2 regions of the Sphaerisporangium sp. NPDC051011 genome follow, and region 1 is predicted to be linked to the other one. Evidence: riboswitches for the same ligand, from Rfam matches in the RefSeq annotation. Region 1 holds a riboswitch; the other holds the start of a gene.
The links. A riboswitch is a leader RNA that binds a small molecule or an ion and turns the genes downstream of it on or off. The one in region 1 is predicted to bind cobalamin.
Positions count from the first base shown of each region.

Region 2: linked by a shared signal. The riboswitch ahead of AB0H21_RS38635 (hypothetical protein) and the one ahead of AB0H21_RS27955 (ribonucleoside-diphosphate reductase subunit alpha) in region 1 are both predicted to bind cobalamin.

Region 1 covers NZ_JBFAGG010000013.1:46,187-57,384, reverse strand. Annotated here, with positions in the region: gene glgC (glucose-1-phosphate adenylyltransferase) at 1-605, shown strand, start outside; gene AB0H21_RS27975 (DUF5709 domain-containing protein) at 699-1,010, shown strand; gene AB0H21_RS27970 (hypothetical protein) at 1,127-2,698, shown strand; gene AB0H21_RS27965 (mechanosensitive ion channel domain-containing protein) at 2,718-3,902, opposite strand; gene AB0H21_RS27960 (ribonucleotide-diphosphate reductase subunit beta) at 4,256-5,251, opposite strand; gene AB0H21_RS27955 (ribonucleoside-diphosphate reductase subunit alpha) at 5,251-7,506, opposite strand; cobalamin riboswitch at 7,617-7,818, opposite strand; gene AB0H21_RS27950 (tripartite tricarboxylate transporter substrate-binding protein) at 7,950-8,912, opposite strand; gene AB0H21_RS27945 (hypothetical protein) at 9,532-10,419, shown strand; partial or broken gene AB0H21_RS27940 (response regulator transcription factor) at 10,545-11,198, opposite strand, start outside.
Region 2 covers NZ_JBFAGG010000027.1:16,408-27,605, forward strand. Annotated here, with positions in the region: gene AB0H21_RS38600 (superoxide dismutase) at 1-80, opposite strand, end outside; gene AB0H21_RS38605 (hypothetical protein) at 476-874, shown strand; gene AB0H21_RS38610 (ECF transporter S component) at 828-1,778, opposite strand; gene AB0H21_RS38615 (ATP-binding cassette domain-containing protein) at 1,775-3,379, opposite strand; gene AB0H21_RS38620 (energy-coupling factor transporter transmembrane component T) at 3,376-4,509, opposite strand; gene AB0H21_RS38625 (hypothetical protein) at 4,509-5,789, opposite strand; gene AB0H21_RS38630 (hypothetical protein) at 5,786-6,637, opposite strand; gene AB0H21_RS38635 (hypothetical protein) at 6,634-9,681, opposite strand; adenosylcobalamin (AdoCbl) riboswitch at 9,778-9,923, opposite strand; cobalamin riboswitch at 10,066-10,253, shown strand; gene AB0H21_RS38640 (acyl-CoA dehydrogenase family protein) at 10,279-10,545, shown strand; gene AB0H21_RS38645 (enoyl-CoA hydratase/isomerase family protein) at 10,545-11,198, shown strand, end outside.

The sequences.
Region 1 (11,198 bases):
CGCTGCGCGAGGACGCGCTGGACCCGGGCAGCAAGCACGACCTGGGCGGCAATATCATCCCGACGTTCGTGAAGTCGGGTGGCGCGGAGGTGTACGACTTCGCGCACAACGTCGTCCCCGGTTCCACCGACCGCGACCGCGGCTACTGGCGCGACGTCGGGACGCTGGACGCCTACTACGACGCGCACATGGACCTGGTGTCGGTGCACCCGGTGTTCAACCTGTACAACGACCGCTGGCCGATCTACACCGGCCACGACCCGCACCCGCCGGCCAAGTTCGTGCACAACGACGGCGACCGGGTCGGGCGCGCCCTCGAGTCGCTGGTGTCCCCCGGCGTGATCGTCTCCGGCGCCACGGCGTCCCGGTCGATCCTGTCGCCGGGGGTCGTGCTGCACTCCCACTCCCAGGTGGAGGACTCGGTGCTCATGGGCGGGGTCAAGATCGGCCGGGGGGCCATCGTCCGGCGCGCGATCATCGACAAGAACGTGGTCATCCCGGACGGCGCCCGCATCGGCCTGGACGTCGAGTACGACCGCTCGCGCTTCGCCGTGACCCGCGGCGGCGTGGTGGTGATCGGCAAGAACGAGATCGTCGAGCGGTAGCGTGGCCGGCTCCGCCCAGGATCTAGCAGGCATTGCCCGATGACAGGGCTGCGGATGGACAATAAATGACCGATCGGGGGTAGGGCCTTCACTATGACCGGTACGACACGCGGGCCCGACGACATGGGCGATGACGAACAGTTGACCCAGATCGAGGAATGGACCGACAACCTGCCCATCGGTCACGAGATCGTCGAGGACGAGCCCGACGAGCACGGCATCTCGCGCCGGGTGTGGCAGGAGGCCCCCGAGCGCTCCCACACGCCGCGCGAGGAGTACCGCTTCGTCGCCCCGGACGAGGGCGCGCATCCCGACGTGGAGCACGAGGAGTGGGCGCAGGAGGTCGGCGCCGACGACGGGGACCTGTCCGCCGAGGAACGGGCGATGCACATCGAGCGCGACTGACGTTCACGGGGAGTACGCCGGGCCGGGGCCGGAGGGGACCGCCCGGGTGCCGGTCCGATGACGGGAAACCGATCAAGACGGGACCGGGCGGGATATTTCGCGCTAAAGTCCCCGATGTGCGGAGATCACGGCCGTTCTGGCGGCTGACCCCTGCGGAACACCAGGTCTGGGACGCCTACCCCTCCGGCGCCTGGGTCGACCTGCGCAGCGGCGACCCCGAGGCGGACGACCCGGCGAAGGGCGCCACGTGGGGCCGGCACCGCACGGTGCGCGCCGAGGTCGTCACCGCGCTCATGCTCGGGGCGAACCCCGCCGGACCGGGGCAGGTCGCGGGGCTCCGGCTCGCCGGGGCGCACATCGCGGGCGACCTGAACCTGTCCGACGCGACGCTCACCACCAAGCTGCACCTGCTCAACTGCCACCTGCCCGGCGTGGTCTCGCTGACCGACACCACCGCCAAGGGCCTGCGGTTCCGCGGCTGCGACATCCACCGGATCCGGGCCGCCCGCTGCACGGTCGACGGGCTGCTGGAGCTGGACGCCTCCACGGTCCACGCCGGGGTGCGGCTGGACAACGCCCGCATCGCCGGCCAGTTCCGGCTGGCCCGGGCCACGCTGCACGCGCCGCCACCCATGAGCGGGGCGTCGGAGACCTACATGGAGGACGTCCGCCGCCCGTTCAGCGAGGCCGAGCGGCGCGAGCGCGGGTGGGACCAGGACCACTGGGCGCTGTGGGCGGGCGGCATGACCGTGGAGGGCGGCGCCTTCTGCCGCGACCTGCGCACCACGGGCGGGCTGCGGATGATCGGCGCCCGCTTCAACAGCGGCCTGTACCTGGAGCGGGCGGTGATCAAGGCCACGGGAAAGCACGCGATCTACGCCGACCACATGCAGGCGTCGAGCGCCGAGTTCAGCGCCGGCTTCACCGCCGAGGGCACGATCCGGCTGCGCGGCGCCCGGGTGGCGGGCGTGCTCTCGTTCGACCAGGCGGTGCTCACCGCGCCCGGCCGCCGCTGCCTGCACCTCAGCCACATGCAGGTCGACGAGCTGATCCTGCGCCCCGCGTCGTTGAGCGGCGAGGTCAACCTGGGCTATTCGCGGATCGGCGTCCTGCTCGACTCCCCGGACGCCTACCCCGACGAGGTGCGGCTCAACGGGTTCGGCTTCGAGTCGCTGCGCGGCGGCACGTCCCTGGCCGACCGCCTGACCTGGCTGGCCCGCGACCCGGAGGGCTACCGGCCGCAGCCCTACGAGCAGCTCGCGGCGTGGTACCGCAGGATCGGCCACGATGCGGAGGCGCGCGCCGTCCTGCTCGCCAAGCAGCGCGCCCGGCGCGCCACCCTGGAAGTCCCCGGCCGGGTGGGCGGCTACGTGCTCGACGTCGCGGTCGGGTACGGGCACCGCGCGTGGCTGGCCGGGGTGTGGTTCGGCCTGCTGCTCGCGGTCGGGACGGTGGTGTTCACGCTGCATCCCCCCGCGCAGGTGGGCCTGGACGAGCGGCGCGTGTTCCACGCCTTCCCCTACACCCTGGACCTGCTGGTCCCGGTGAGCGTCTTCGAGCAGCGGGCCGCCTGGGAGCCGGTCGGCTGGACGCAGTGGCTGGCGAACATCCTGATCGCGTCGGGGTGGATCCTCGCCACGGCGCTCATCGCCGGCGCCACGCGCCTGCTGCGCCCGCAGCAGAACTGAGCCCCGGAGCCACCGTGGGCTAGCGCACGGGGACGCCGTCGGCCTGGGCGTCGGGGGTGTCGTCGGGGTACGGGCCGCCGGGCGGCCGCAGGGAGCCGGCGCGGACGGGGGGCCTGCCCGCCTCCGCGGCGGAACCGTCCGCCCCGGGGACGGGTGCGCCGCCGCGTCCGGCGGGCGGGAAGTCCTCCACGCGCAGGCGGGGCAGCGCCTCGGGGTAGTGGTCGCGGACGTAGGCCACCAGGTGCTCGCGCATGTCGCATTTCAGGTCCCAGACGCTCGGCGCGTCCGAGGCGCTCATCAGGGCGCGCAGCTCGACCAGGCCGTTGGGCTGGATGCCGGTGACCTGGATGGTCCAGTCCTTCTGGTCCCACAGGGGGTGCTCGCGCAGGCGGCGGTAGAGCTCGGTCCGCAGTTCCTCCACGGGCACCGACCAGTCGACGTACAGCATGACGTGCCCGATGACGCGGCTCTCGTAGCGGGTCCAGTTCTCGAACGGCGTCTTGGTGAAGTAGGAGACCGGCAGGATGAGCCGCCGCTCGTCCCACAGCCGCACGACGACGTAGGTGAGCGTCAGCTCCTCGATACGGCCCCACTCGCCGCCGACCACGACGGCGTCGTCCAGGCGGATGGCGTCGCTGAAGGCGAGCTGCAGCCCGGCGATGAGGTTGCTCAGCGTGGACTGGGCGGCGATGCCCGCGACCACGCCCGCGATGCCCGCCGAGGCGAGCAGCCCGGCGCCGAGCGCGCGGACCGCCGGGAAGCTGAACAGCATGGAGCCCATGGACACGATGATGATCACGGCGGCGGCGACGCGGCGGACGAGCGCGATCTGGGTGCGGATGCGCCGCGCCTTGCGGTTGCCCTCTCCCTCGATCGCGCCGAGCCGGTCCAGCACCACGTCGGTCACGGCGTACGCGGCCTGGATGACCAGCCAGGCGACGCAGGCGATGAGCAACAGGGTGACGACCTGCTCGACCACGAGGGTGGCCGTCACGCTGGACATGCCGGGCGCGTACCCGGTGTCGAACGTCACGACGGCCGCGGTCGCGAACGCCGGCCACGTGCACCGCTCGAGGAGCGGGCCCGCCAGGGAGAACCTGCCGTTGACGTGGCGCGACCGCAGCAGCCGCCTGACCAGCTCGACCGCGATCACCGCCGCGAGCACCGCGACCACCAGGAGTATCCAGCTTGCTACCGATGACACAGGCGGCGCCCCTTTCGTCGTCCTTTCCTATCGCGTGCAGGGGAAAGGCGTAAATGGCTAACCATGGCAGCCGGGCACCGGGATCCGGAGTGCTCTCGGATCGAATGATCACAGAGCTACGCGTTTCACACGAGTCAGGGCGCGAACAAGTTCCTCCTCCGACGGCGTACAGGCATGTGACGGCGGACGTCGCGGGCCCGCCACCGGCGCGGGCCGCGAGGCCACGCGCCGGCTCGGGCGATCCATAGCCAGACATATGGCCATGAATCCCGAAATAGAGTGATACAGATCACACGGAGGAGGGACTCGGTCGGACCACCTTCGGACGAGGACGAAGGGGCAGGACGACGGGGTCAGAACGCCTCGTCGAAGCTGACGCTGCCCTCCACCGCCACCTGGTAGGCGGAGACCCGCCGCTCGAAGAAGTTCGCCAGCTCCTGCACGTCCTGGAGCTCCATGAAGGCGAACGGGTTGGCCGTCCCGTACCGGATCGGCAGCCCGAGCCGGGCCAGACGGCGGTCGGCGACGTACTCGAGGTACTCGCGCATGCGCTCGGCGCTCATCCCCGCCAGGCCGTCACCGCACAGGTCGCGGGCGAACGCCAGCTCGGCGGCCACCGCCTCCTCGATCATCCGGGTCACCTGGGCGCCCAGCTCGTCGTCGAAGAGGTCCGGCTCCTCGGCGCGCACGGTGTCCACGACCGAGAACGCGAACTCCATGTGCATGGACTCGTCGCGGAACACCCAGTTCGTCCCCGTGGCGAGCCCGCCGAGCAGCCCGCGCGAGCGCAGCCAGTACACGTACGCGAAGGCCCCGTAGAAGAACAGCCCCTCGATGCAGGCGGCGAAGCAGATCAGGTTGAGCAGGAACGCCCGGCGGTCGTCCCGCGTCTCCAGGCGGGCCAGCCCGTTGACGGAGTCGATCCAGCGGAAGCAGAACTCGGCCTTGTCCCTGATGGACGGGATGTGCTCGATCGCCGCGAACGCCTTGGCCCGCTCGTCATGGTCGGGCAGGTAGGTGTCCAGCAGCGTCAGGTAGAACTGCACGTGCACGGCCTCCTCGAAGAGCTGCCGCGACAGGTACAGCCGCGCCTCGGGGGCGTTGACGTGCTGGTAGAGGTTCAGCACGAGGTTGTTGGCCACGATCGAGTCGCCGGTGGCGAAGAAGGCCACCAGCCGGTTGATCAGATGCCGCTCCCCCGCGCCGAGTTTGGCGAGGTCGGCGAGGTCGGACTGGAGGTCCACCTCCTCGACCGTCCAGGTGTTGCGGATCGCGGCCCGGTACCGCTCGTAGAACTCCGGGTACCGCATCGGGCGCAGGGTCAGGTTCATGCCGGGGTCGAGCAGCATCACTGGCACGCCTCGCAGATCTCGGGGTTCTCAAGGGAGCACGCCACGGCCTCGGAGACCGCGATCGGCGTGGCGGCGGGTCCGGCGACGGGCCCGGTGAGAGGCTCTGTGGCCGGCTCGGCGGCGACGGTCGTCTGCGCGATGCGGGTGGCCGGGCGCGAGCGCAGGTAGTACGTCGTCTTCAGCCCGGCCCGCCAGGCGTAGGCGTACATCGACGACAGCTTGCCGATCGTCGGGGTCGCCATGAACAGGTTCAGTGACTGCGACTGGTCGATGTACGGCTGGCGCGCGGCGGCGAGGTCGATCAGCGCCTTCTGCGGCAGCTCCCAGGCGGTGCGGTACAGCACTTTCAGGTCCGCCGGGATGGCCGCGATGTCCTGGACGGAGCCGTCGGCGCGCTTCACCGCGTCCCTGACCTGCGGCGTCCACAGCCCGCACTCCTGAAGGTCGCGCACCAGGTAGCGGTTGACCTGCAGGAACTCGCCCGACAGGGTCTCGCGCTTGAACACGTTGGACACCTGCGGCTCGACGCACTCGTAGCAGCCTGCGATGGAGGCGATGGTGGCCGTGGGCGCGATCGCGATCATCAGCGAGTTGCGCAGCCCGGTGGCCGCGATCCGCTCGCGCAGGGCGGCCCACTCGCCGGGGTGGACGGGCCGCGCCGCCGGGTAGTGGTCCAGGTGCAGGACGCCGCGCGCCGCCCGCGTGTCGGCGTACGAGGGGTGCGCGCCGTGCGCCTCGGCGAGGTCGCAGGACGTCTGGTACGCGGCCAGCGCCATCTCCTCGCTGACGCGGCTGGACAGCGCCAGCGCCTCCGGCGAGTCGAACGGCAGCCGCAGTGCGAAGAACACGTCGGCCAGGCCCATCACGCCGAGCCCGATCGGCCGCCAGCGCTTGTTCGCCGCCTCGGCCTCCGGCGTCGGGTAGAAGCCGCGGTCGATGGACCTGTCGAGGAACCGCACGGCCGTCGCCACCGTGGCGCGCAGCCGCTCCCAGTCGAGCCCGCGCTCCACCAGGTGGGCGGCGAGGTTGACCGAGCCGAGGTTGCACACGGCGGTCTCGGCGTCGCTGGTCACCTCCAGGATCTCGGTGCACAGGTTGGACAGGTGGATGACGTTCCCGGGCAGCGCCGTCTGGTTGGAGGCACGGTTGGAGGCGTCCTTGAAGGTCATCCAGCCGTTGCCCGTCTGGGCCAGCGTGCGCATCATGCGCCCGTACAGGGCCCTGGCGGGGACCTTCCGGACGTACCGCCCGGCGGCCTCGGCCTCGCGGTAGGCGGCGTCGAACGCCTCGCCCCACAGGTCGGTCAGCTCCGGGACCTCCTTGGGGTCGAACAGCGACCACTCGCCGTCCGCCTCGACCCGGCGCATGAACTCGTCGGGGATCCAGTTGGCCAGGTTCAGGTTGTGGGTGCGGCGGGCCTCCTCGCCGGTGTTGTCGCGCAGTTCGAGGAACTCCTCGACGTCGGCGTGCCACGGTTCGAGGTAGACGCAGGCCGCGCCCTTGCGCCGCCCGCCCTGGTTGACGGCGGCGACGCTCGCGTCCAGCGTGCGCAGCCACGGGACGATTCCGTTGGAGTGCCCGTTGGTGCCCCGGATCAGCGAGCCGCGCGAGCGGATCCGCGTCCAGGCGATGCCGATGCCCCCGGCGTACTTCGACAGGCGCGCCACCTGGCCGTACCGCTCGTAGATCGCGTCCAGCTCGTCGCGCGGCGAGTCCAGCAGGAAGCACGACGAGAGCTGCGGGCGGCGGGTGCCGGAGTTGAACAGCGTCGGCGAGCTCGGCATGTACGACAGCGTGGAGGTCAGCCGGTACAGCTCGCCGGCCTCGGCGACGGTGTCCGCCAGGCCGCAGGCCACGCGGAGGAAGAAGTGCTGCGGGCGCTCCAGCACGCCCCGGGTCACGGGGTGGCGCAGCAGGTAGCGGTCGTAGACGGTGCGCAGCCCGAAGTACTCGAAACGGTCGTCGCCGCCGGGGTCCACCAGCCCGTCCAGCACGGCCGCGTTGTCCCGGACGAAGTCCGCCAGGCGGTCCTGGACCAGCCCCGCCGCGTGCGTGGCCGCGACCGACTCGGAGAACGACCGCACGCCGTGCGCGGCGGCCTCATCGGCGATCTCCTCGGCGAGCAGCCGCGCGGCGACGCGGGAGTTGGCGGGGTCGGCGATGACCCGGGCGGCGGCCTCCTCGATGGCGAGCCGCCTGTGCTCGCTCCCCGCCTCCGGCCGGTACACCGGCCGCGAATCCGTCACCGTCACGTGCTGTCTCCTTCGTGCGCTCGGATCACCCCGGAGGAAGGCACGGCGGAGCACGACCGGGCACCCGTGAGCGGGCATGCCGGTCTCCCCGTCCGGCGGCCCTCCCTCGGGGCCTGGACGACGTCACCGGCAGGTCTTCGGACTCGCGGGCGCACCTCACACGCCTACTGGCCGTCGCTTCCCAGGCCGCGGGCGGCCCAGTGCTGATGTGACGGCGGTCGTTCCCGCTCACCGCTGCGGGGCAGTCCCGGATTCACACCGGATTCCCTCTTGCCTCGCCCCGAGGAGCGAACCAGCGACGAGCATGGATCCTACATCTAGTGTCCTGCCCCGCAACAACCCCTATAGGTTGTGTCGCTCCCATGCACCCAGCGTGACCATCCACCCCCATCCCGGACGTGGAGGCGACCGATCGAGCTGACGGGTCACGGCACGTCGTGGCGCTACACGCGGACGCCGAGGTCGCCGAGGGCGCGGCCGAGGCGGGCGGACTCCACACCCAGCCATTGGCGGAACTCGTCGCCGTCGAGGTACAGCGGGGTCCAGCCGTTGCGTACGCAGATCGCCTGCCAGCGTGGCGAGTCCGCGACGCCGCGGCACATCAGGGCCAGCGCCGCCCTGTCGGCCTCGGCAAGGTCGCCGGATCCGAGCAGGCCCCGCCAGTTCGCGCAGTACAGGTGGACGTCGGACTCCAGCAGCGTCGGGGCCTCGACGCCGGGCAGGCGGTCCGGCGAGGACACCGCGAGCACCCGCAGTTCCCCCGACCGCACGCGCGGCCGCACCGCCGCGTGCCCGGAGATCGCGACCGGGGCGCGTCCGGCCGCCAGCGCGGCGACGGCCTGCTCGCAGGTCGGATAGGCCGCGTACCGGACCAGGCGCGGGTCGACGCCGAGGCTCTGGGCCAGCATGCCGAGCAGGACGTGGTCGACCCCGCCCGTGTTCCTGCCCGCGACGGCGAGCCGGGACGGGTCGCGCCGCAGCGCGTCGGCGAACGCGCCGAACGTCGTCAGGCGCGAGGCCGCCGGGACGACCAGGAGCTCCCACTCGCCGCAGAGGCGGGCCAGCGGGGTGGTGCCGGCGAAGGCGGTGGCCTGGCGGACGTCCCGCACCGTCCCGACCAGCTCGGGCTCGGCCATCAGCATCATGCCGGGTTGCCGGGCGCGGGTGAACTCGGTCAGCGCCGACTCGAGCGGCCGGTTGACGACCCGCACCGCTCCGGCCAGCGACTCGCGCTCGGCCACTCCTTTGAGCGACCGGGCGATCATGTCCGTCTCGCCTCCCGCCGGCCCGGGCACCACCATTGAGACCGTGGCGGAGGCGAGCCTGCGGGGGTCGGTGGCGCTCCCGCATCCGGTGGCCATTGCGACAAGCCCCGCCCCGAGCGCGAGCACCTGGCGACGACGCATGGTTCACGCCCTTTCCCCCGATATCACCTAAATGCCCAGCTCACCGCCCCCGCACACGGCCCTCACCCACCCTCCACGGCCCGGCGGGACCGCCTTCGGCGAAGGCTCGATCCCCCGTGCGGGGGAGGGGGTTCCCGATGTGGGGGGAGTCGCCGGGGGCGGGCCGGGCGGGAGCGTGGGGGTGCGCTCAATTCGTATCCCCGCGAAGGAGATCATCGTGTCGACGTCCCAGCAACCGGCGAGTTCGTCCTCGTCGCCGGTTTCGCCCACCACTCCGGGGCGGCCTCCGGAGCCCTCCCCGGTTCTGTCCCGCCCGTCCTCCGCCGCCGCGTCCCGCCCGTCCTCCTCGGTCCCGTCGCACCTGTCGTCGCCGGAGCCTCCCCCACGGACGGCCTCCGGATCGCCCCGGGAACCGTCCCCCGAAAGGGGCTCCGGGACGTCCACCGGCAGAACGCGGCGGGGAATCGGGGCCGCCGTCTGGGGCGGTTACGCGGCCGCCGTCTGGGCCGCCGTCTACGGGATCGCGGCCCTCTACTGGACGATTTCCGGCAAAGGCTTCCCCTTCGGACCCGACGCGTTCACCAGATCGTCACCCCTGTTAAGGGAGGTCTCCCCGCAGGTGGGGGCACCCGTCTTCGCTGCGGTCCTGCTCGTGGCCACGGTGGCGCTCCTGGCCATGGCCGGACGGCACGCGGTGATGCCGGGACGCGCCCTGCGGGTCTCACTGCTCGCCTTCGGCTGGACCGTGACGGCCGTCCTGCTGATCGGCGTGCCGACCGTGGACGTGCTGGGGCTCACCGGCTACGCGCCGATGCTCATCCTCGGCGCCCCGTTCGGATGGCCCTCGGACATCGACTACTCCCGGGTGCTCGACTGGTCGCTGCTGAACCAGTTCTGGTCCCTGGCGGGCGGATTCCTGCTCGCGTTCGCGGTGCTGTCCTGGCAGCGGCGCAGCCGTGGCGCGTGCGCCCGATGCGGCCGGGACGACGACCACCGGCCCGGGGACGGGCTCCGCGTCCTCGCGTGGAGCCGCCGGGCGACGATCACCGCCGTGGCGATCCCCCTCCTGTACGCCGCGAGCCGCTTCGCCTGGGCCATGCACATCCCGCTGGGCATCGACGACGCGAAGCTGCGCTTTCTGTGGGACTCGGGGGGCGTCTGGGCGGGTTTGGGGCTCGCGAGCTTCGCCACGGTCGGCGCGATCCTCACCCTGGGGCTGGTACGGCGCTGGGGCGAGGTCTTCCCCCGCTGGATGGTCGGCCTCGCGGGCCGCCGTGTGCCCGTCAAGCTGGCGGTGATCCCGGCGGCGTACGTGGTCCCCATCGTGATCACGGGCGGCATCGGCATCATGACCTCGCCGGAGCTCGTGAACATGACGGGCTACAGCCCCGTCCTCATCGCCACGCACATGCTCTGGCCGCTGTGGGGCGTCGCCCTCGCCGTCGCGACGTACGCCTACTACCTGCGACGCCGCGGCGCCTGCCGGACCTGCGGACGCGAGGGATGACCGCCATGCGAACGGACCCCGGCCCCCTCGCCTTCGAACCAGGCGACCCCGGGACGGCCCGGCGTGATCCGCGCGGCGGCGACGAGCTCGTGTCCCGTCCGGCCTGGCGAGGCGGGCTCATGGGCTCACCCCTCGGGGCTGACGAAGCCGGACTCGTAGGCGGCGATCACGGCCTGCGTGCGGTCACGGACGGCGAGTTTGGTGAGGATGTTCCCGACATGGGTCTTGACGGTCTCGGCCCCGACCACCAGGTGGGCGGCGATCTCGGCGTTGGACAGGCCGGTCGCCATGAGCCGCAGGACGTCCTCCTCCCGGTCGGTGAGCCGGGCGCGGCGCAGCCGGTCGGCGGCCGGGCCCGTGGCCGCGGGCCCTCGCCCGTGGGACCCGGCCAGGCGGCGGATCGCGGCGGGGAACACCAGGGACTCGCCCCGCGCCACCACCCGCACGGCCTGTACGACCTCCGCCGGGCGGGCGCGCTTCAGCAGGAAGCCGTTCGCACCCGCCCGCAACGCCTCCGTACACGTGGTCGTCGTTCTCGAACGTGGTGACGACGAGCACCTTCGGGGGCGCGGCGGAGGCGGCCAGCAGGCGGCGCGTCGCCTCGATGCCGTCGATGGCGGGCATCCGCACGTCCATGAGCAGGACGTCGGGCCGGGAGCGCGCCACCATCGCCATCACCTCGGCTCCGTCGGCCGCCTCGCCCACGACCTCCAGATCGGGCTGCGCGTCGACGATGACGCGCAGCCCGACCCGGATCAGCTCCTCGTCGTCGACGATGG
Region 2 (11,198 bases), on a different contig from region 1:
AGCTCCAGGATCTCTCCCGTGATCGCCGGCTCCAGGGCGGCGTAGTCGTACGGCATATCCGGCAGCGAGTACTGACCCAACAGTCTCTCCTCAGCCCTCGGTCATCCTCTATTGCATGCTTATTGCAACTACCTTAGTAGTGCAGAAGGGCTGATCGCCAAGGAGGCCGTGATGTTTCCGGGACAGGAGAGCCTGTACGCGCCGATCGGCGATCGCGAGGCCACCACCCCGGATCCTCTCCGACCTGGCCATCACCCAGCTCCTGGCCTGGTGGGCGGATGCAGAGGGGACGATCCACCGCCTGGAAGCGGCCGAACCGCCCGCCTGAGGACGCGGTGAACCGCCCTTACCGCCGACCGGCGACGGTCGCCATCGAGGCGAGGTCGTCCAGCGCCCGGCCCAGGTGTGGGTGTACGGCGAGGGCATCGCGCACGATCGGGTCGGTCGCCTGGAGAAACGCCAGGTGGCGGATCGCATGGGCCGCGACGTTGTCAACCTCGATGTGATCGGGCGTAGGAGCGGCGGGGGCCGACCCGGTGGCCAGGCGCGGGTCGGTCAGCGCGCGCTCATCCAGGCCGTACTGGACCTGGAGTCCGAGATAAACAAGTGGGCGGCCGACACCGAGGAGGACGACGGCGGTGTCGAGCAGGCGCGCGCCCTCCTGCGCGGCATGATCGCCCGCCTCGCCCTCCTGGTCGACCTGCGCGATCCCCGCGAACGGCTGACCCCTCTCGTGAACCCGCTGCTGACCTTACGCGGCGAACTACGGGTCGCGGGCGCGTACGAATTCGCCGACACGGTCCGCGACGCCCTCGCCCGCGTCGGCGTCACCGTCCAGGACACCCCCAACGGCCCGCACTGGTCCGCATCCTGACCCTCGAGACCGTGGCCGCAGGGTGGTCTCGCGTTGGGTCGGCGACTGAGGAGTGGACATGTCTTCCACCCAGGCGTGAGAACTTGTGGCCGGCGCCGAAGGACGCCTTGCGGGAGGCGCGGCGCAGTGTCGCCAGGATGGCCGGGCCGAGGACGATGATGGCGATGGTGTTGGTGATGGCGCGGCCGGTGTCCCAGCCGCCGGTGGACGTCAGCAGGGTGAAGACGGCGAAGCGGTGCAGGTTCTCGCCGACGGGGTCGCCGGGGACGTAGGAGATGTGGCCGTCGTGGTAGGGGACTTCGGCGCCGGTGATGAACGGCCAGAACCACAGGTTCATGAGGAAGCCGAACAGGTACGCCACGACGATGCCATAGGCGACGAGCATGGCGATCTCGGCCTTCCCGCTGACGCGGCGCGGCAGGAGCCCGGCGCCCATGCCGATCCAGGCCGAGCACATCATCTGGAACGGCAGCCACGGTCCCACGCCGGCGGTGAGCAGCGCGGACGCGAACAGGGAGGTGCAGCCGAGAACGAACCCGAAGCCGGGGCCGAAGACCCGTCCGGCGAGCACGAGCATGAAGAACACCGTCTCGATGCCGGCGGTGCCCGCGCCTAGGGGCCTGAGCGCGGCGTTGACGGCAGACAGGACGCCGAGCATCGCCAGCGCCTTGGAATCCATGCCGCCTTCGGAGAACTCGGCGAGCACGACGATGATGAGGACGGGCAGGATGCCGATGAAGATGAACGGCGCGTCGGGCGCGTGCTGCATGGTCTGCGGCTCGACGCGGACGAGCAGCGGCCACACGAACATCATCAGCCCGGCGATGGACGCGAGCGTGAGCACGGCCGCCGACCGCAGGCCGACCCGGATGGCCCGCGTCTCCTCGGTGGCCGGCGTCGTCATCGGGCCTCCTGGGGGAGTGCTGCGCGGACGGCGGCGACGGTCAGCCAGTCCGGGCCGAGGATCTTCGCGACCTGCGGCGCGAACGCGGGTGAGCCGCCCAGCACGTCCCGGGCCGGGCCGTCCGCCACGATCTCCCCTTCCGCCATGACGACGACGCGGTCGGCCACGGCCGCGACGAACTCCACGTCGTGGGTGGCGACGACGACGGCGCGTCCCTCGGCGGCGAGCGCGGCGATCGTGGCGGCGAGCGCGGTCTTGGCGTCGTAGTCGAGGCCGCGGGTCGGCTCGTCGAGCAGCATGACCGGCGGTGACGCGGTGAGCTGCACGGCCAGCACGAGCGCGAGGCGCTGCCCCTCGGACAGGTCGCGCGGGTGGGCGTCCGGGTCGATGCCGGGCGCGAGCCGGTCGAGCAGGGTCCGGCATGACCCGGGTGCGGCCTTCGATTCGTGGTCGGCGGCGGAGCACTCGTCGGCGACCCGTTCCAGGTACAGCAGGTCCCCGGCGGTCTGCGGGACGAGCCCGACGAGCGCCCGGGCCCGCGCGCTCGGCAGCCGTCCCGGGTCGGACCCGGCGACCGTGACCGTGCCGCCCTGGCGCGGTCCCGAGCCCTGCAGCGCCCACAGCAGCGAGGACTTGCCGGAGCCGTTGCGGCCCATCAGCGCGAGCACCGCCCCTTCGTGCAGGTCCAGGTCGATGCCGCGGACGGCGACGGTCTCGCCGTACCGGACCACGACGTCGCGGCCGGTGAGCACCGGCGCCCCGGTCGTGCCGGGAGGAACGTCCGGAACGCGGGGCAGCGCCTCGCGCAGCGGCCCGGCGCGCCTGCGGGCTTCCCGGACGGACAGGGGCAGCGGCTCCCACCCGGCGAACAGGCCCAGCGCGACGATCGGCGGCCCGATCGGCATGTCCCGGAGCACGGCGGCCGGCGGGCCGTCGACGAGGGTTCCGTCGCCCGGCAGGTACAGCATCCGGTCGGCGAACGGGACCACGCGTTCCATCCGGTGCTCGGCGAGCAGGACGGTCGTGCCGAGGTCGTGGACGAGCCGCGCGAGCGTCGCGAGGACGTCCTCGGCGGCGGTCGGGTCGAGCGCGGAGGTCGGCTCGTCCAGGACCAGCACCGGCGGATGCATGGTGAGGACCGAGCCGATCGCGACGCGCTGCTGCTGCCCGCCGGACAGGGTGCGCAGGGCCCGGCGGCGCAGGTCGGCGATGCCGAGCAGGTCGAGGGTCTCCTCGACCCGGCGGCGCATGACGGAGGGCGGCAGGCCGAGCTGTTCCATGCCGTAGGCGAGTTCCTCCTCGACGGTGTCGGTGACGAACCCGGCGAGCGGGTCCTGCCCGACGACCCCGACGAGATGGGCGAACTCGCGCGGCGGATGGGACGCGGTGTCGGCGCCGCCGACCGCGACAAGACCTTCGAGATGGCCCCCGGTGAAGTGCGGGACGAGCCCGTTGACCGTGCCGAGCAGGGTGGACTTGCCTGCGCCCGTCCGTCCCGCGACGAGCACCAGCTCCCCTTCGCCGATCGTCGCGCCGATGCCCGCGAGCACGGGATCGGCCTGCCCGTGGTACCAGAAGGAGACGTCGTTCAGCTCGATCATGCGGGCACCTTCTCCGGGAGCACCCCGGCCGGGACATGCGAGAGCTCAGGCGGCGGGGTGAGGAACGCCGGCAGCATCCCGGCGAGCACCCCGCACAGCGGAGCCCACGACAGCATCGGCCACGACAGCTCGATGAGTGACGGGTTGAGGTTCGTCGGGTCCACGCTGGACGTCGCGAACAGCACGACCGCGACGGCGATCCCGCTGCCGGCGGTGACGACCTCGGCGAGCCCCCAGCGGTCGGGCCGGTACCGGGTCCGCTGGACGCGCCGCCCGGCGAGCCGGAACCCGGCCAGCGCCATGGCGAGCCCGGCCAGCAGGACGGGCAGGGCCAGGAAGCGGGGTGTGCTTCCGTCGAGGGTGGCGTAGACGCCGACGCACACGCCGCCCAGCCCGGCGATCATCAGCAGCCCGGTGACGAACCGGGCCCGCGGCCTGGCCGTGCCGGACCGCCCGTAGCCGCGGGAGTCCATCGACGCCGCGAGCCGCAGCGACCGGTCGAGGGCGTCCTCCAGCACCGGGATGACGATCGTGCGGAGCGCGTGGAACCGCTTTCCGCGGGTTCCGCCGCGGAGTTTGCGCGCCTGCCGGACCCGCAGGACGCTCTCGGCGAGCTGGGGGAACACCGACAGCGCCACGATCACGGCCGTGCCGACCTCGTACAGGGCCGGCGGCATCGCCTTCAGCAGCCGCTTCGGGTTCGCGAGCGCGTTGCCGGCGCCCAGGCAGATCACCATCGCCGCCAGGCGCAGCCCGTCGTACAGTCCGCCGAGCAGCGACTCGGCGGACACGTCGCCGAACAGCCGGATGCCCGCCGCCCACGCCGGCAGCGGGATCTCCGGCAGGCTCACGATGATCGTCGTGCCCTCCGCACCGCCGAAGACGAACCGGAACAACACTCGGAACGTGACGATCACCGCGCCGAGCACGAGATAGACGCGGAACGCCATCGCCCACGGCGCCTCGGAGCGGCGGGCGACCACCACGTGACACACCACCGCGACGATCGTGAGCAGCAGCCACGGGTTCGTCGTGCGGCTCGCCGCGACCGCCAGGCCCAGCGTCCACGCCCACCAGGCGCCCGGGTGCAGGTCGCGCGGCAGGAAATAGGAGGCCGAATGCGAGCGCATCAGGCGTCTCGGGCGCGTCGGCGGTGGCGCGCGGTCAGCCACGTCGCCGCGCCGAGCACGACGATCGCGGCCGCCGCCACCCAGGGCGCGCGGTCGCTCGCGCCGGACTGCTCCCTGACGAGCTCGGTGACGTCCGGGGCGTCCTCCCCGCCGGTGAAGGCCACATTGCGGGAAGGGTCGTCCGGGACGGACGTCTGCCGGGTGCGGGGCAGAGGGGGCGGCACGGTTCCGTCACCGGGCGGGGAGTCCTGCCCGGACGGTGTCGCCGGCCCCGATCCTCCCGATCCTCCCGGTTCTTCTGGCCGCGCCGGGTCCGTGCCCGTGACATCCCGCGCGGCGGGGGAGTCAGGGGTGGTGCGCCGGGCGGGAGCCTGTGCGGCGGGAGAGCCGGGGTTCGCGCGCGGAGCGGGAGCCTGCGCAGTGGGGGAATCGGAGTCGCTGTGCGGAGCGGGGGCCTGCGCGGCCGGGGAGTCAGGGTTGGCGCGCGGGGCCGGATCCTGGGCCGCAGGGGGGTCGGTGCGAGGAGCGGGGTCCTGCGCCGCGGGGGAGTCGGGGTTCGCGCGCGGAGCGGGATCCTGCGTGGCAGGGGGATCAGGGGCCGGCGAGTCCTGCCGGGTGTCGCCGCCGCCCGGCCTGGGCTGGACCGCGCTCGGGTCGTTGGACGTGGGAGCGGGCTCGTCGCGGGCGTTGCACGGGCCGCCTTCCGTTCCGGGACGGACCGCGGCGATCCGTGGCTTCGGGTTGGTGTCGGCGGTCGCGTTCAGGGAGAACGACCAGCCCTCGAAACCGCCCGGGATGAAGTCGCGGTTCTTGACGCCCCACTGGCTGTACTTCCAGGCGCAGTTGTTGCCGGCGTGCCAGTACGACCAGTACCCGGCGGCGGGCGGCGTGTCGATGCACGCCTCCCGGTAGCCCTCGTTGCCCTTCACCGGTATCTGTTCCACGGCGGACGGACGGTTCTCGATCCGGCAGATGAACGCCTCGCCCCACCGCCGCACCCCGTCGATCTGGAAGCCCGCGCCCTTCAGGGCGTCCAGGCCGGTGCCGCGTTCCCGCCGCGGGTCGCAGCGCACGATCGGCGTGCCGCCCAGCCCCTGGAAGTCGACGACGACGGTGACGCCGTTGCCGTCCGGGCAGAACCCCGGCAGGCCCCGGGACGGGTCGATCGCGGACGCGCCGGCCGGCGCCAGGTGGGCGGTGACCAGCAGGACGGCTGCCGCGGCGAACACCCGGACGGCGCGCAGGGCCGTCCGGGTGCCGCGGATGGACGATAGCGTCACTGGACCGTCAGTGTCGCCGTGTTGTACACGGTCCCGCCGGTACCCGTGGCGCTGATCGTGTACGTGTAGGTGCCCTTCGCCGTCGGCGTGATCGTCTTCGTGCCGCCGGGGACGGCCAGCGCACCCGACCAGGAGCCGCCACCCGTCGCCGGCGCGACCGAGAACGCGGCCAGCGAGGTCGCGTTCGTCGACGTCCACGTCAGCGACGTGCTCTGACCCAGATTGATCTTGCGGTCCAGGTCGTCCACGGACAGGTTCACGGTCGGGTTGTTCGGGTTGACCGCCGGGTTGTTCGGAGTGACGCCGGGCGGCGGGTTCGAGGTGGCGGTCTTGTTCAGCGAGAACGACCAGCCCTCGAAGCCGCCCGGGACCACGTTGCGGTTGGACGCGCCGTAGCTGCTGTACGTCCACGTCGTGCCGGCGCCCGTGGCGTGCCAGTACGACCAGTAGGCGGCCGCCGGCGGGGTGACGACGCACGCTTCGTGGTAGTTCGGGTTGCTGGTGATGGGGATCGATTCGGCGGCCGAGGGGCGGCCCTGCAGCCGGCACACGAACGCCAGCCCCCACTGCGCGACGCCCGTCACGCTGATGCCGGCGTCCTGAAGGGCCTGGATGCCGGTCCGCTGCGTGCCCGGCGTGGGGTTCGGGGAGCAGCGGGTGACCGTCGGGGCGGGTGTGCCGCCGTTGCCGTTCAGTTCCTGGAAGTCGATGACGATGGTGACGCCGGTCAGGGCGTCGGCACCGGTGCAGATGCCGTCATAGCCGGCGGCGTGCGCCGGCGTCTGCACGGCGACCGATAACGCGGCTGACACGACGAGGCCGCAGAGTCCGGCGAAGATCCTTCTCACGTGGTGTTCCCCTTAGAAGCGGTCGGGTCCGGGGCGGGAGGTTGGATTGCGGGCGAAGTTCCGGCGGATGGCGAGCCGAATGCGGTGGCGCCCGCTCCCACGGGAGCGAGTCGGCGGAAGGCGAGTCGGCGGAAGGCGAGTCGGAGGGAGACGAATGGGCGGGAGGCGAGGTGGCGGGAGCTGAGGCGGCGGCCGGTGTAGCCGAGCCCGGCGACGGCGAGCAGCGCGGCGAGGGCGAAGATCGGCCATGTCGGCCACTTGTCCTCGGCGGCCACGCGGCGCGCGTCCAGTTGCCGGCCCGTCAGGTGCAGGCCGATCGTGACGGGCGAACCGGGCGTACTCAGCCACGAGCGGCCCGCCATCCCGGACGCCGCGGCGATGCTCGTCGGCAGGTCGCTGCCGGTTCCGGACACGCCGAGCCCGCCGTCGGCCTGGAGCAGCGCGCCGAGTGCCCGTGTGGTGTCGCCCGCGTCGAGGCCCGCGGCGCGGCGGCCCGCGGCGACGGCCGCGCTCAGCACCACGTCGACCCGGCCGCCGGACCGCACCAGGCCGTCGCCGGACGTACGAGAGGTGAGCACTGCGGCGGCGTCCGTCAGGGCGGTGACGCGGTGCTGCGACCAGCCCGCGGGCGCGCCGTTCACCCGGGTCGCGGCCTGGATCGCCGCGGGTGCGCCCGCCGCGTTCCCCGCCGCCGCGGGAGTGCTGCGGGGCTGGCCGTTCAGGGCGACGACCGCGGCGGCGGTCGCGGCCAGGTCCCCGGCCGCGCAGTCCTTGGTGTTCAGGTCCGCCGGGAACGACCCGTCCGAGCACTGGCTCCCCAGGAGCACGTCCAGCGGAGCCGCGGCCTCACCGGGAGCCCCACTCGCCGTGATCGCGAGGATGGTCCACGCCTGCCTGCGGACCGAGCCGTCCGGATCTCCCTGGGCGCCGCGGTCGGCGAACCGGCCCTGCGCCGTTCTGAGCTGGGTGAGGCCGTCCCTGAGCCGGTCGGCGGTCGTCGCGAGGTCGGCGGGCGCGGCGGGCTCGGACTGGAGGAACCGGGCGATGATCTGGAGTTTCGCCAGCGGCTCAGCGTAGGCCGCCTGGCCCTGCTCGTACGGCGCGCCGTAGGCGTACGCCTGGATCGAATCCGGCAGCAGCAGGAACAGCGACGCCTGGGTGACGGCGGCCTGCTGCTCGCCCAGGACCCGCAACGCCAGCACGAGTTCCGCGGTCGCGTCGTAGTCGACGTACGTCTCGCCGTCCTTGGTGACCTCGACATGGTCGCCGTTCACGAGCCGACCGGCCAAGTACGCGCCCAGCCGTCCGGCGGGACCGGCGTCAGCGGCCTGCGCCTGCGGCGGCGTCCCGGACTCCGGCAGGGCGCCGGGCGTCGGCGTCACGCCAGGCCCGGACAGGTCGCCGGGCGGCGGCCTCTCGTCGAGCCCGGCGGGGACGGCGGGCGGGGGCGTGTTCCCGCCTGGCTTGCCGCCCAGCGGTGAGACGGACTTGAGCGGGTGCGGCGTCGCGGTGGATCGCGGTTTCGGCTTGGGTTTGGACGTGGGTTTCGACTTCGACTTCGACTTGGGCTTGGACTTCGACTTGGGCTTGGGCTTGGACTTCGGCTTGGGCTTCGGTTTCGATTTGGGCTTGGGCTTGGGCTTGGGCGTTGGCTTCGTCGTGGGTTTCGGTGTGGGCGTCGGGGTCGGCCGTGGCGTCGGGGTTCTGGTCGGCGAAGGGGTGGCCGTGGGGCCGGCCGAAGGGGTGGGCGACGGCGTGCGCGTAGGGGTGGCGGACGGGGTGACCGTAGGGGTGGGTGACGGGCTCACTGTGGGGCTGACGGACGGGCTTGGGGTCGGGGAGGAGCTGGGGTCGGGGTCTGGCGGCGGGACCCTGCCCTGCGTCAGGTCGTGGAACCCGATCCGGGCGAGCCCGAGCGCGGCCTGGGCGCTCGCCCGGATCCACGTGTCGAGCCCGGCGATCCCACCGGTCCGCGCGGCCTGGTACTCCTCCGGCGTGTAGGCGATCGCGCCGATCTGGCCGCTGAGCGTGTTGCCGCCGTCCGCCGTGGCCGTGACCTGCGCGGACTTCAGGTAGGCGGTGCCGCGTTCGACGGCGTCGTCGGCGCCGCCCGCGTCGGCGAGCGCCTGCACGATGAGCCCGGTGCTGTTGGTGTTCGGCGCCTCGGTACTGACGCCGCCGCCCCAGCCGCCCCCGGCCTTCTGGTGCGCCTTCAACCAGGACACGGCGGCGTCGATCGGCCCGTCGAGCCCGGTCGCGCCGGCGTGCCGCGCGGCCAGCAGCGCCGACAGGGCCATGCCCGTGGCGTCGCCGTCGGGCGCGGACTGGTCGAACGGCTTGCCTTCGTCGCACGTCGAGACCTTGTTGCCGTTCGGCGTCACATGGTCGCCGGTCTCGGAGGTCGGGATGTAGCCGAAGAAGATCCGGAAGTAGCCTTCCGCGCACTGCTGCGTCACCAGCGTGTCGATGGCCAACCGGTCGTTCTCGCCGGCGCCCGCCAGCCCGATCACGCCCAGGGCCTGCCCGAACACGTTCGCGTTGTTGCTGACCGAGTCCGCGAGGTCGGGGTTCTTGGAGTAGTCGCTGACGCGCCCCTTGTCCGGGCCCGACCGCATGATCGTGCCCTGGGTCTCGGCGACCATGTCGTGGCCGCCGAAGTTCCGCGGGTCCCGTCCGGAGACCTCCGCGGCCACCAGCACCTTCGCCGTGGCCCCGCCGACGATCACCGCGTCGTAGCCCATGCCGGGCACCAGGCCGTCCCAGGTGAAGTAGTCGCTCGCGTGCCGCTCGTCGTCCAGGTACCGGACGGTCGCCTCGCCGCGTTCGCCCTCTCCGGCGGCCCGCAGCGCGAACAAGGTGTCGATCATGAGCCCGTGGTCGGGCAGCGCGCCACCCATCGGGTTCTGCAAAGTCCCGTCGGCGGCGAGCTGACGGGCCAGCCAACGCGCGTTGCTCCGCGCGGCCTCCACGCCGTCGGCCGAAGCGGCCGCGACAGGGCCGGACGCAACCATCGCCGCCACGATGCCGGCTACAGCGGACAGCACCGCGACAGTCGACCGTCGATTTCTGCGAAAGGTGCGGTCCACGCCTCGTCCTTTTGCATGAGCAGGAGAGGACGATGCGCACCTGACGGCCGGATCGTGTCCACCCCTGCTACTCGCGACAGTGGTCAGACATCACTCGTCCGCGGCACGGACCCGACTCGCCACCTTCCGGTGACCTACGGTTGCGCGACAGCGCCGGACTTTGACCGGCTTCCTCGCCACGGACGAAAGTATTCACTTGGGATAAACGGCTTGATATTAACATCGCTGGCCGAATCCGACGAGACCCGTCCGAAACCCAGCGCACACTTGCTGATTGCGCCGCCGGTCGGGGTGCCGCCCTGCACTGCCGGGAAGCGGTGCCTGGAAGCTGGACTTACTAGGACGTCCAACTATATTTGGGGTAAGTAACGCCGCGGTGCAGGGAAGCTGGTGCGAATCCAGCGCGGTCCCGCCACTGTGACCGGGGATGTGCGTCATCGCTCGACAGGGCCACTGGCGAGAGCTGGGAAGGCCGGATGACGCGCGCCGATCCGGGAGTCAGGATACCGGCCGCGGGTTCGGTACGTGTTGTCCACGAGGATGGAGCGAACACGCATGATGCGTGAGCTGACCCATATCATCGGCGGCGAGCATCTCCCCGGCACCTCCGCTTCTTCGGGCGAGGTGCACGATCCCAACACCGGCCGGGTCCAGGCGAGGGTCCCGCCGGCCGGCTCGAAGGGGCTCCACGGCGGATACGGCTACCTCACCGAGTACGGCATAGAGAAGATCGTGCGCGATCTACGGGTGCACCAGATCCTCGAAGGGACCAATGAGATCATGCACGTCATCGTCGCCCGCGGACTGATCGGGGCCGCCTGATGGACATCGAGACCACGCGCTCCGGCCACCTCGGACACATCCTGCTCAACCGGCCGCAGGCCCTCAACGCCCTCACCCATGACATGGTCCGCCACCTCGACGCCACGCTGCGCGCGTGGGAGGCGGACGACGCGGTCGACGTCGTGCTCATCAGCGGCGCGGGCGAACGCGGCCTGTGCGCCGGGGGCGACATCCGCTCCGTCTACCATGACATTCGCCAGGGAGGTGACGCCACGCCCGCGTTCTGGCGGGACGAGTACCACCTCAACGCCCACATAGCCCGATACGGCAAACCGTACGTCGCGCTCATGGACGGCCTGGTCCTGGGCGGCGGTGTCGGAGTCTCGGCGCACGGCAGCGTGCGCGTGGTCACCGAGCGCACGAGACTGGCCATGCCCGAGACCGGCATCGGCCTCGTCCCCGATGTCGGGGGTACGTACCTGCTCTCGCGCGCTCCCGGTGAGATCGGCCTGCACCTGGCGCTGACCGGGGCGTCGATCGGGGCGGGCGATGCCATCCTCTGCGGGCTGGCCGATCACTTCGTCCCCTCCGCCGACCTGGCCGCCTTCAGCCGGGCCGTGGAGGAGCACGGGGTGGCGCACGCCCTGGAGACCTACGCGCGTGCCGCCCCGGACGGGACGCTGGCCGGACAG